One region of the Kluyvera sp. genome, then DNA from elsewhere that is predicted to be linked to it. Evidence: predicted binding sites of a transcription regulator. Region 1 holds the regulator's gene; each other region holds the start of a gene.
The links. Region 1 encodes Fur, which represses iron uptake genes when iron is present. Its sites were predicted from a motif close to ATAATAATGAGAACNACTATCAA; they were not measured.
Positions count from the first base shown of each region.

Region 2: the regulator Fur is predicted to act here: its motif matches at 2,181-2,203, upstream of ACW14G_RS17520 (Nramp family divalent metal transporter).
Region 3: the regulator Fur is predicted to act here: its motif matches at 2,221-2,243, upstream of feoA (ferrous iron transporter A).

Region 1 covers NZ_CBDKZX010000027.1:16,721-21,000, reverse strand. Annotated here, with positions in the region: gene ybfF (esterase) at 3-767, shown strand; gene ybfE (LexA regulated protein) at 897-1,190, shown strand; gene fldA (flavodoxin FldA) at 1,342-1,872, shown strand; gene fur (ferric iron uptake transcriptional regulator) at 2,165-2,617, shown strand; gene chiQ (ChiQ/YbfN family lipoprotein) at 2,739-3,074, opposite strand; gene chiP (chitoporin ChiP) at 3,125-4,280, opposite strand, start outside.
Region 2 covers NZ_CBDKZX010000063.1:16,752-21,031, reverse strand. Annotated here, with positions in the region: gene ACW14G_RS17530 (sensor domain-containing phosphodiesterase) at 1-671, shown strand, start outside; gene nupC (nucleoside permease NupC) at 706-1,908, opposite strand; gene ACW14G_RS17520 (Nramp family divalent metal transporter) at 2,244-3,479, shown strand; gene ACW14G_RS17515 (BglG family transcription antiterminator) at 3,570-4,280, shown strand, end outside.
Region 3 covers NZ_CBDKZX010000014.1:4,853-9,132, forward strand. Annotated here, with positions in the region: gene feoB (Fe(2+) transporter permease subunit FeoB) at 1-1,859, opposite strand, end outside; gene feoA (ferrous iron transporter A) at 1,891-2,115, opposite strand; gene ACW14G_RS08005 (Tex family protein) at 2,533-4,280, opposite strand, start outside.

The DNA of each region.
Region 1 (4,280 bases):
CTATGAAATTGAATTTCCGAGCGCAAACTGCACAAAACCTGCACAATAATTCCCCCATCGTCCTGGTCCACGGTCTGTTCGGCAGCCTGGATAACCTCGGCATTCTCGCCCGCGACCTGCTTGCCGATCACGATGTCATTCAGGTCGACATGCGTAACCACGGTCTGTCGCCGCGTTCCGACGATATGAGCTATCCGGCCATGGCGCAGGATTTGCTCGATACTCTCGACGCCAACCAGATTGAGAAAGCGACATTCATCGGCCATTCAATGGGCGGAAAAGCGGTGATGGCGCTGACCGCGCTGGCCCCGGAGCGCATCGACCGCCTGGTGGCAATCGACATTGCGCCGGTGGATTACCACGTGCGTCGTCATGATGAAATTTTTGCCGCCATTAACGCCGTCACCAGCGCGGGCGTCTCCACGCGCCAGCAGGCAGCCACGGTGATGCGCGAGTATCTGCATGAAGAAGGCGTGATTCAGTTTCTGCTGAAGTCGTTTGTTGACGGCGCCTGGCGCTTTAACGTGCCGGTGCTGTGGGAGCAATATCCCCATATCGTCGGCTGGGAAACCATTCCGGCCTGGGAACACCCTGCGCTGTTTATTCCCGGCGGCAACTCACCGTATGTCACCGAAGCCTATCGTGACGATCTGCTGGCGCAGTTCCCGCAGGCGAGAGCGCACGTGATTGCCGGGGCGGGTCACTGGGTTCACGCCGAAAAACCGGACGCCGTGCTGCGCGCCATTCGCCGTTACCTCGCTGAGTGATTAAAAATGCATCGACCGCGCGCCAGAATGGCCGTGGTCGTTGGCGTGCGGGTTCCACTGTTGTATGATTGCGCGCTGTCTGCACCGGGCACCGTCCGGTAGCTTGTTTCCCCGAAGTCACTCAGAACCATGGCAAAAGAACAAACGGACCGTACGACATTAGATTTGTTCGCAAATGAGCGTCGGCCGGGAAGACCCAAAACCAATCCGCTTTCGCGTGACGAACAGCTCCGCATTAATAAGCGCAATCAGCTCAAACGCGACAAAGTTCGTGGGCTTAAGCGCGTCGAGTTAAAGCTGAACAGCGACGCCGTTGATGCGCTCAACGAACTGGCGGCAGCCCGTGACATGAGCCGCAGCGAACTCATCGAAGAGATGCTGATGAGCCAACTGGCGCTGCTGCACGGGCAAGGGAAAGTCTGAAATATCCCCCCAGAACGCACTTTCATGTAGCAGAGTGTGCAGTACGGCACGATAGCTGTTTCCGCCCGCTTCTCTGTTCTGCTATGATTGCCCTTATCTGTGGGCAATAAGCCACCACCATATCATTAAGTTTCAAGAGGTTATTTTACTCATGGCAATCGTTGGCATCTTCTTCGGTAGCGACACCGGGAACACCGAAAATATCGCAAAAATGATTCAAAAACAGCTTGGTAAAGATGTCGCTGACGTTCACGACATTGCCAAGAGCAGCAAAGAAGACCTGGCAGGCTACGATATCCTGCTGCTGGGTATCCCAACCTGGTACTACGGTGAAGCACAGTGCGACTGGGACGATTTCTTCCCGTCTCTGGAAGAAGTTGACTTCAACGGTAAGCTGGTCGCCCTCTTCGGCTGTGGCGATCAGGAAGACTACGCGGAGTACTTCTGCGATGCGCTGGGTACGATTCGCGACATCATCGAGCCAAACGGCGCGACCATCGTTGGTCACTGGCCAACCGCAGGCTACCACTTCGAAGCGTCGAAAGGCCTGGCCGATGACGACCACTTCGTGGGTCTGGCGATTGACGAAGACCGCCAGCCGGAGCTGACCGCTGAACGCGTTGAAAAATGGGTTAAGCAGGTTGCTGAAGAGCTGCACCTCGACGAAATCAAAAACGCCTGATGATATTGAGGCGCGATAACAAATCGCGCCTCATTAATAGGTAAAAGCAATCAAAATAATAGCTACATTTTTTTAACTTTTCAGCGCATACCTGTACAATATCTTCTGATTTAGCGTAGGTTCATCGCTCTGTTTGTCGGTGACGCCTCGTTTTTGAAAGCTTAGTTTACCCAAGCCTTGCTGTTTTCATTTATCCAGGGTCATTCTATAATGAGACGCATTAAAACGGGTGAATTCTCTGTGATACTTTCGCTGATGGAAGTTAATCGTTTAGCAACAGGACAGATTCCGCATGACTGACAATAATACCGCATTAAAGAAGGCTGGCCTGAAAGTCACACTTCCACGGTTAAAGATTCTGGAAGTTCTTCAGGAACCGGATAACCACCATGTCAGTGCGGAAGACTTATACAAACGCCTGATCGACATGGGTGAAGAAATTGGCCTGGCCACGGTTTATCGTGTCCTGAACCAGTTTGATGACGCGGGCATCGTGACCCGTCATAATTTTGAAGGCGGCAAATCCGTTTTCGAACTGACCCAGCAGCATCACCACGATCACCTGATTTGCCTCGACTGTGGCAAAGTGATCGAGTTCAGCGACGAATCTATCGAAGCTCGCCAGCGTGAAATTGCCGCCAAACACGGAATTCGTCTGACCAACCACAGCCTTTATCTTTATGGCCACTGCGCTGAAGGCGACTGCCGTGAAGATGAACATGCTCACGATGGTGTAGAGAAGTAACTCCCGCCCTCGTTAAAAAAACCAGCGCCATGCGTTGGTTTTTTTTGCCCTTCGTTCGCATTCAGCCATAAAAAAACCGCTGCAAGCAGCGGTTTTTTCAGTTATTAGCATTCGCCTTATCTTATGGCTTCACGGTGTTATTGCTGCGAATTTCCTGCCACATCTTTTCGCATTTGGCTTTTACGGCCTGGTCGTTACCGGTACGGGTTGCCTGAATACACTGCTGATAATCCAGCACGCGTACGGATTCCTGATTAGCAAACTGTTCATGCTGTTTCTCTTTTTTCAGCACGTTCAGCACGCTCTGGCAGGCCTGGATTTTGTCCGGATTGCCTTCAGCGGTGTTAATGCACGCGCTGTAGGCATCCTTCAGCTTACTGTCTTCTTTCGGCGTGGATGGCTGAGCGCAAGCGGTAAGGCCAGCGGCCATCAGGGCAACAATAATCAGTTTTTTCATACGATGAGCCTCTTAGCGGCGGCAGAGGCTTCCCCCTGCCGCATCATGCATCAGAAAATAGTGAACGGTGCGATAACCATGAATTTCACGTCACGCTCATCCTGGAAGATGTTGCCGTAACCACCGCCCCAGCTTGGGATGTCGGAGTGGTTGTCGTACTGAGTGAAGTGCAGTTTGAAGAGGGTACCCTTCGCGCGGCCTTCCTGTACGGTATACATGGCATCCAGGCTGTATGCAGATTCTCTGATCGTATTGTTTTTGTTGTAGTAGGCATCCGGGTTCATCTGCCAGGTCGCTGGTTTCGCATCCCATGCATAGACGTAGGATGCACCCACTGCCCAGCCAGGAAGATTCCAGTTCTTCAGGTCATACATACCACCGAAGAAGACCGCTTTTTCGCCGTTGGCGTTGAAGTCAGAGCGGTTATCCCACCAGATATCCAGACGACCGTTAGATGACGCGTAGGTCGGGGTCATACGCTGCAGGAAGTAGCCCTGCTGACCGTCAGCCTTAACCCAGGTCCCTTCCAGACGGAAGTCGAACACCTCGTTCAGCTTATAGCCAAATGTTAACGCCTGCAGCCACGCGGTGCCGTCGTAAATGTCGTTCACGCCGTGATCGCTCACTTTGTCACGGGTACCATAGAACTGGTAGCTGGTGGTCAGCGGGCCGCCAGGGATATCAAATTTGTAGCTTGCTTTGGCGAAGTACTGGTCGACATAACCTTCCGCCTGACCGAATGCCGCTTCCAGCACCAGGTCATTTTTAAAATCGTATTTCGCACCGATAGAGTGCAGGTAATCAACTTTGGTCTTCTTATCATTCTGATAGAAGTTATCCATCTCCAGATGCCATGGCGCCTTGTACTCATTGGTCCACATGTAGGAGAAGCTCAGCGCGCCATTGTCGCCGTAGTCAAAGTTTGCCCCGGCTTCAGCGCCCTGGTAAGTACCCGGCATAAAGCTCCAGTGCGGTGCCAGCAGGGTTTGACCGGTTGGTTGAATGTAACCCGCACGCGCCCAGGTTGGGCCAAGTTTAAATTTAGCTGCCGCTTTATACAGGCTGATACCGCTCTTATCGCCGCTGTAATCTTCGCTATAGCCTTTATTTTTTGACGAGAATGCAATTTCGTTCGGGTGACCGCTTTCGCTACTTTCCGCCATTTCAATCGCGGTAAAAGCAGCAATATCAATACCGAACATGTCA
Region 2 (4,280 bases), on a different contig from region 1:
TCAGAAAGCCTTCCGGCGAAGGTTACTACGAGATACTAAGCCGCCTCGTTGACGCTGACGGTATGGTGACGCCGGATAAATTCATCCCGGTCCTTGCGCAGTTCAACCTTAGCAAGCGCTTTGACATGCAGGTACTGGAGTATCTGTTCAGCTCGCTGGATGAGCTTCCCGATAAGAATTTCTCGGTGAATCTGATGCCGTACACCTTGATGCAAAAGGGGAGCGCCGCCGAGATTATCGCGCTGTTCCGCCGTTATCACGTCGATGTTAAACGCATTATTATCGAGATTACCGAAGAGCAGGCTTTTTCCAACTCTGACGTCAGCGTTGCCAATATCCAGCAGTTGCGTCAGTTTGGCTGCCTGATTGCGATTGATGACTTCGGTACCGGCTACGCAAACTATGAGCGCCTGAAGCGTCTGGAAGCCGACATTATCAAGATAGATGGCTGCTTCGTACGTGATGTTTTAAACAACCCGATGGATGCGATGATTATTCGCTCTATCTGCGAGATGGCGAAGCTGCGGAATTTGTCCGTGGTGGCAGAATATGTCGAGACGGAAGAACAGCAACAGCTGCTGGAACGCCTTGGCGTGCACTATATGCAGGGCTACCTGATCGATAAACCGCGTCCGCTCTGGCAGCTTGAGAACAAAAAAAAGGACCTGTAACAACGTTACAGGTCCTGATGTTAGCGACGGTGAATTACAGAACCAGCGCGGCGATAGACGCAGACAGCACGCTCACCAGCGTAGAACCGTAAACCAGCTTCAGACCGAAGCGAGAAACCACGTTGCCCTGTTCTTCGTTCAGACCTTTAATCGCACCGGCGATGATGCCGATGGAAGAGAAGTTGGCGAAGGAGACCAGGAACACGGAGATGATGCCGACCGCGCGCGGAGAGAGCTCAGCGGCGATTTTCTGCAGGTCCATCATGGCGACGAATTCATTGGAAACCAGTTTGGTTGCCATGATGCTGCCCACCTGCAGGGATTCACTTGCCGGTACACCCATGATCCATGCAACCGGATAGAAGATGTAGCCCAGAATGCCCTGGAAGGAGATGCTGTAGCCAAACCAGCCGGTTACGGTGGCGAACAGGGCGTTCAGCGCGGCGATCAGGGCGATAAAGCCGATCAGCATCGCAGCAACGATAATTGCCACTTTGAAACCTGCCAGAATGTATTCACCCAGCATTTCGAAGAAGCTTTGACCTTCGTGCAGGTTAGACATCTGAATGTTTTCTTCGCTGGCATCAACGCGGTACGGGTTGATCAGCGACAGGACGATAAAGGTGCTGAACATGTTCAGTACCAGCGCCGCGACAACGTACTTCGGCTCCAGCATGGTCATGTAGGCGCCAACGATAGACATAGACACGGTAGACATCGCCGTCGCCGCCATGGTGTACATGCGGTTACGGGACATTTTACCAAGGATGTCTTTATAGGCGATGAAGTTTTCAGACTGACCCAGAATCAGGGAGCTGACGGCGTTGAAAGACTCCAGTTTGCCCATGCCGTTGATTTTCGACAGCACGGTACCAATCGCACGAATGACGATAGGCAGTACGCGGATGTGCTGCAGGATACCGATCAGCGCAGAGATAAACACGATAGGGCACAGTACTTTCAGGAAGAAGAAGGCCAGACCTTTATCGTTCATGCTACCGAAGACAAAGTTGGTCCCTTCGTTGGCGAAACCGAGAAGTTTTTCGAACATCTCGGAGAAGCCTTTCACAAAGCCCAGACCAATATCGGAGTTCAGGAAGAACCAGGCCAACAGCACTTCAATGACCAGTAGCTGGATAACATAACGAATGCGGATCTGTTTGCGGTTAGAACTGACCAGCAAGGCCAGGATCGCCACCACAACGAGCGCGAGAATAAAATGCAAGACGCGGTCCATATTTGCTCCAAACATGAGACGGGTTAAATTTTCGTGCACATTCTATGTAACATGGTTAAATAAAACGAGATCTGTCTCTCACTATATTCAGAACCTGTGAGCAAACTCAAAATTAGTGATCAAGCATGCATTTTTGTTATGTTGAGTAAATGTATGAAAAGTTTCCACGTTGTACTACTCTCTTCTTAAGCGTATACCAAACCTTCCCAACCTCCAGTCTGGCTATTGGTTCCGGCTATCAGAATAATCATTATCACCTTGCTTAAATGAACTTGATAATCATTCTCATTCTGTTAGCCTAAAACATAGCAAAGGCTATGTTTTTGAGGCAGAGAATGACAAACAGTCGCATTGAAACTAACAGCTGTCGTACCGCACGCCGCATGCGGCTGGCGCTGATGGGGCCGGCATTTATTGCTGCGATCGGCTATATCGATCCGGGCAACTTTGCGACCAACATTCAGGCGGGCGCCAGCTTTGGCTACCAGTTGCTGTGGGTGGTGGTATGGGCAAACCTGATGGCGATGCTGATTCAGGTGCTTTCAGCGAAGCTGGGCATTGCTACCGGAAAAAACCTCGCGGAGCAGATTCGCGACCATTACCCACGACCGGTGGTCTGGTTCTACTGGGTGCAGGCGGAAATTATCGCCATGGCGACCGATCTGGCCGAGTTTATCGGTGCGGCGATCGGCTTTAAGCTGATCCTGGGCATTTCGCTGTTACAGGGCGCGGTGCTGACCGGGATTGCCACCTTTTTGATTCTGATGCTTCAGCGTCGCGGGCAAAAACCGTTGGAAAAAGTCATCGGCGGCCTGCTGCTGTTCGTGGCGGCAGCGTATATCGTCGAGCTGATATTCTCTCAGCCCGAACTGGCGCCGCTGACCAAAGGTATGCTGTTACCGTCGTTACCCAATGGTGAAGCGGTTTATCTGGCTGCGGGGGTGCTGGGGGCAACCATCATGCCGCACGTTATTTATCTTCATTCATCGCTGACCCAGCATCTGCACGGCGGTAGCGCTAAAGAGCGCTATCAGGCCACCCGCTGGGACGTCGCTATCGCCATGACCATCGCCGGCTTCGTTAACCTGGCGATGATGGCGACAGCCGCTGCGGCCTTCCATTTTCACGGGCATACCGGCATTACCGATCTCGATCAGGCTTACCTGACGCTTGAACCGCTGCTCAGCCATGCGGCGGCGACGATCTTTGGCCTCAGCCTGATTGCCGCCGGCCTGTCTTCTACGGTGGTTGGTACGCTGGCCGGTCAGGTGGTGATGCAGGGCTTTATTCGTTTCCATATTCCACTGTGGTTCCGCCGCGCGGTCACCATGCTGCCGTCGTTTATCGTCATTCTGATGGGGCTGGACCCAACGCGTATTCTGGTGATGAGCCAGGTGCTGCTGAGCTTTGGTATTGCGCTGGCGTTGGTTCCGCTGCTGATTTTCACCAGCGACCGCAAGCTAATGGGCGAACTGGTCAACACGCGGTGGATTAAACGCATCGGCTGGGCAATTGTCGCGGTGGTGGTGGCATTGAACGGCTGGCTGCTGCTGGGAACGCTGCTGAGTTAATTGCCTGATTACCGTGACCCGCGACAGGTCACGGTTTCTTTACCGTTTATTCGCTATGCTGCATTTTGCGTTTAACAGCAGCGATCCTTCATGAACTCTTTTGATCTCTCTTTTCTCAAATACCTTCAGGATAACAGCCCGCTCGCGGTTGATAGCGCGGTGCTGCGCTTTGGCAAAACGCTTTCCACCCTGAAGCGAACGATGAAAGAGCTTAACGAACTGCTGCCGGACGAAGCGCATCTCCACCAGGATAATGCATTTATTACGACCGGTATCACCTACAGTGATTACATCCAGTTTTTGCAGCGCGTGCGTTTCAACCGTTATCTCACGACCGGTGAAGAGCGCGTTCAGGATCTGTTTGTTGCGCTCTGTCTGCACGATGTGGTCAATAAAAATGAGTACTATAAAAAGTTCTATGTCAGCGCTGGGACGGTGAAAAACGATAACCCGCTCATGCTCAACCGGGTGCAGGAAAGTGGGTTAACGCTGCTGAGCATACCGAGAAAGGGTTCGCAACTGGTGGGTGATGAATTCAGTTTGCGTCTGGCAGCCTGTATGTCGATTCTGAAAACCGTCGAGATTGGTACTGGTCATCAACTGATTGCGCATCAGGCCAACGAGCCTATCAATCGTTCCATAGCTGAGCAGTTTCTTTATGAGTGCGCACAGGAGATCGGCCAGGCGGCTGCCTGTTATGAAAAGGTCATCAGCCCGGTGATTCACCTTGGCTACAATGGGCGGAAATATCTGCTGGTCTATCTCAGCCTGGCGCTACAGCGCATTCGGCGCGGACGGCGA
Region 3 (4,280 bases), on a different contig from region 1:
GTTTCATCGAGCGCGCCCAGCAGTTCATCACCGAGATGGAATTCCTGCGGGTTGAACGCTTCGTTCTGGATGTCTTCAGCGGTGTAGAGGGTGTTCAGCGTCCCCACCACCACTTCTTTCGCCATCGCCCCGGTAAACAGGCCGACGGTGGCTTGCCAGTTATCTTCATGCACGCCAATCGGTTTAAACACCGGCGTAATCGCGCGGCTGACAGAGGCCAGCGCCGAGTCGTTAATGTTGTCGACGATCTTGCCGCTGAACGAGAAGCTGTTCAGTGCGCTCAGGAAAATACTGACGATCACGATAACTTTACCGGCGCGCAGCACGAAGCCTTTCAGGCGCTGCCAGGTCTGGATGAACAGGCTTTTGATGTGCGGTACGTGGTAGACCGGCAGTTCCATGACGAACGGCGAGGCTTCGCCACGCATGATGGTGTATTTGAGCATCAGGCCGGTGAGGATGGCGATAACGATCCCCAACACATAGAGCGAGAAGACCACCAGCGCGCCGCCCTGGCCGAAGAAGGCCGCGGCGAAGACCGCGAAGATAGCCAGACGCGCGCCGCAGGACATAAACGGTGCCATCATAATGGTCATCAGGCGTTCACGCGGGGCATCCAACGTACGGGCGCCCATCACCGACGGCACGTTACAGCCGAAGCCGACGATCAGCGGCACAAAGGATTTCCCCGGCAGACCAAGCGCCTGCATCAGGCGGTCCATGACGAAGGCGGCGCGGGCCATATAGCCGGAGTCTTCAAGGAACGAGAGGAACAGGTACATCATGCCGATTTGCGGCACCAGCGGCAGAACGGTGTTGATACCGCCGCCGAGCCCCTGCGCCAGGAATACGGTCAGCCAGTCCGGGAAGTGCAGGGTGTAGCCAATCCACTGAATACCATGAATAAAGAGCGCTACCGAGCCGCCGTCGAAGATGGGCTGTAAGGCACCGCCGATGTTAATCGCCAGCAGGAACATCAGGTACATCACGAACAGAAAGACCGGCAGCCCCAGCACGCGGTTGAGGACGATTTTATCCAGCGCGGCGGTAAAACGGCTTGGTTCGGCGGTCAGCGTATTGCTGACGGCGTCGCAGATAGCGGCGATGCTCTGGTAGCGAGCGTCGGCGATATGCAAAGCGGGATCGTCCAGCTCTTCGCTCAGGTGCGCCAGCGAAACGTCCAGCTTATGCGCCGCATCGCCAGCGTAGGCGCGGCTGTAGATGTCGCCTTCCAGCATCTGCATACCCAGCCAATGGCGCTGGCGCTCCGGAATGTCCTGCGCCATCTCTTTGGCCAGATTATCGGCTTCACGCAGCAGCGGCTGCGGGTAGTGCACCAGCTCCAGCGGCTGATTGCCCTTGTGGCGATCAATCGCCATTTTCAGCGCTTCAATGCCGCGGGCGCGGGTCGATACCAGCGGTACCACCGGGCAGCCGAGACGAGCGGAAAGGGCGTCGACATCGATGCGAATCTGCTGCTTCTCGGCGATATCCAGCATGTTCAGCGCGACCACGCACGGAATGCCCAGCTCGAGTAATTGCAGCGTCAAATACAGGTTACGTTCCAGGTTGGAGGCGTCGACCACGTTAATCAGCAGGTCGGCATCGCCGCTGAGAATGTAGTGGCAGGCGATTTGTTCATCCAGCGACGTTTGTGACGAGATAGTGGTCAGCGAGTAGGTGCCCGGCAGGTCGACAAGGGTGACCTGATGATCGGTGGTGGCGAAAGAGCCTTCTTTACGTTCAACCGTCACACCCGCCCAGTTGCCTACGCGCTGGCGCGCGCCGGTCAGCTGATTGAATAAGGTTGTCTTGCCGGAATTAGGATTACCAATTAGACCGATGGTTAATTTTTTCATTTTTCAGACTCTTATTACCGGGCTGAAGTCATTACGCGACAGGTTCTAATTCGATTAGCGCGAGATCTTTTTTACGCAATACCAGGCTTACGCGACGGGTTTCAATATGAATGGGGTCACCCAAGGGCGCAACGCGAACGACATGGAATGATGAGCCAGGCAGCATGCCCAATGAGAGGAGTTTCTGCCGATAGGCTGGGCTAATTTCGCGGGAGAAACCAACAATCTTCCACGCAGTATCCGGTGTAAATTGCATAGAACCTACTTGTTTTATCGCTAGCTGGACGAGGGAGTGCCCGCGTGCGGCCTGATGGCGGCAAGGGCATCGTCAACGAATAAAGAATAAAATCCACTGCAAATGATGATAATGAGAATGGTTTTTATCATCAATACATAATATGCGGTTGGTGGGAGTTTTGCGCACTATTTGCACTTTTTTTGATATTACTCAAGCAACGCATTGTAGCGATAAATCAATTAACCGATATTTACATCGCTTAATGTTTAATTAAGGTTTCATTGGTTAATAAAATAAAACGTGATGCGGTTTATTATTAAAAGTTGCGCGAAAATATTAATTACTGAGGGCGAGATAAGGCGCGAAGCGAATGCGTCACGGCTGGTGATGTAAAACGCCTTATCCCCCATGCAGTCTGGATAAGGCGTTTATCGATTAGCGTTTTTTACCCATTGCTGCGGCTAAAGCGTCCATCATGGCGCTGTTACCGGCAGGCTGAGCTTCGCGGCCGCGCGGCTTGGCCGCTTTCGCCGCTGGACGTCCGCTGTTCTGCGGACGGTCATTACCGCCGCCACGACGGGCGTTGGTTTCACCCGGCTGCTCATCCAGACGCATAGTCAGGGCGATACGTTTACGCTGCAAATCGACCTCCAGCACCTTCACTTTGACGATATCGCCTGCTTTCACCACGGTGTGTGGATCTTCGACGAATTTATCCGCCAGCGAGGAGATATGCACCAGGCCGTCCTGGTGCACGCCGATATCGACAAAGGCGCCAAAGTTGGTGACGTTGGTCACCGCGCCTTCGAGGATCATTCCCGGCAGCAGGTCGTTCATGGTTTCGACGCCATCGGCGAACTTCGCGGTTTTAAATTCCGGACGCGGGTCGCGGCCCGGTTTTTCCAGCTCTTTGATGATGTCGGTGACGGTCGGTACGCCAAAACGTTCGTCGGTAAACTCAGAGGCTTTCAGGCCGCGAAGTTCACTGCTGTTGCCCATCAGATCTTTCAGCGCCTGCTGGGTGGCCGCCAGAATGCGTTCAACCACCGGGTAGGCTTCCGGGTGCACGGTGGAAGCGTCCAGCGGGTTATCGCCGTGGTTGATGCGCAGGAAGCCCGCGCACTGCTCGAACGCTTTCGGCCCCAGACGACTTACCTTCAGCAACTGCTGGCGGTTCTGGAACTGGCCATTCTCATCGCGCCAGGCGACGATGTTCTGCGCCATCATGCGCGTCAGGCCCGCGACGCGGGTCAGCAGCGGCACGGAGGCGGTGTTCAAGTCCACGCCGACGGCGTTCACGCAGTCCTCGACGACCGCATCCAGCTTACGCGCCAGCTGCGTCTGGCTGACGTCATGCTGGTACTGGCCCACCCCGATGGATTTCGGGTCGATTTTCACCAGCTCGGCCAGTGGGTCCTGCAGACGACGGGCGATAGACACCGCGCCGCGCAGGGAAACGTCGAGATCCGGGAATTCCTGCGCCGCCAGTTCGGAAGCGGAATACACCGACGCGCCTGCTTCGCTGACGATCACCTTCTGCGCGGTGACTTGCGGGAACTGTTTCTGCACATCGAGGAAGAAACGCTCGGTTTCGCGTGAGGCGGTACCGTTGCCGATCGCCACCAGCTCCACGTTGTGTTTTTCGCACAGCGCCGCCACGGCGACCGCCGCTTTCGCCGCCTGCCCGGTGTGCGGGTAGATGGTATCCGTCGCCACCAGCTTGCCGGTGCCGTCCACCACCGCCACCTTCACGCCGGTACGCAGACCAGGGTCGAGGCCCATGGTGGCGCGCAGACCGGCTGGTGCAGCCATCAGCAGATCGTGCAGGTTACGGGCGAAGACGTTGATGGCTTCATCTTCCGCGCGTTCGCGCACGGTGCCCATCAGTTCGGTTTCGAGGTGCATCAGCACTTTGATGCGCCAGGTCCAGCTCACCACGCCTTTGCGCCAGCTATCCGCCGGGGCGTTGTTCAGGCGCAGGCCGAGGTGGTCGATAATAATCTGTTCGCAGTGGCTCTCTTTCGGCGGCTCGTCGAACTGCGGATCGGCGTTGAGCGAGAGTTGCAGAATACCTTCGTTGCGCCCGCGGAACATCGCCAGCGCGCGGTGGGAAGGGGTGGTTGAAATCGGTTCGTGATGGTCGAAGTAGTCGCGGAACTTCGCGCCTTCTTCTTCCTTACCGC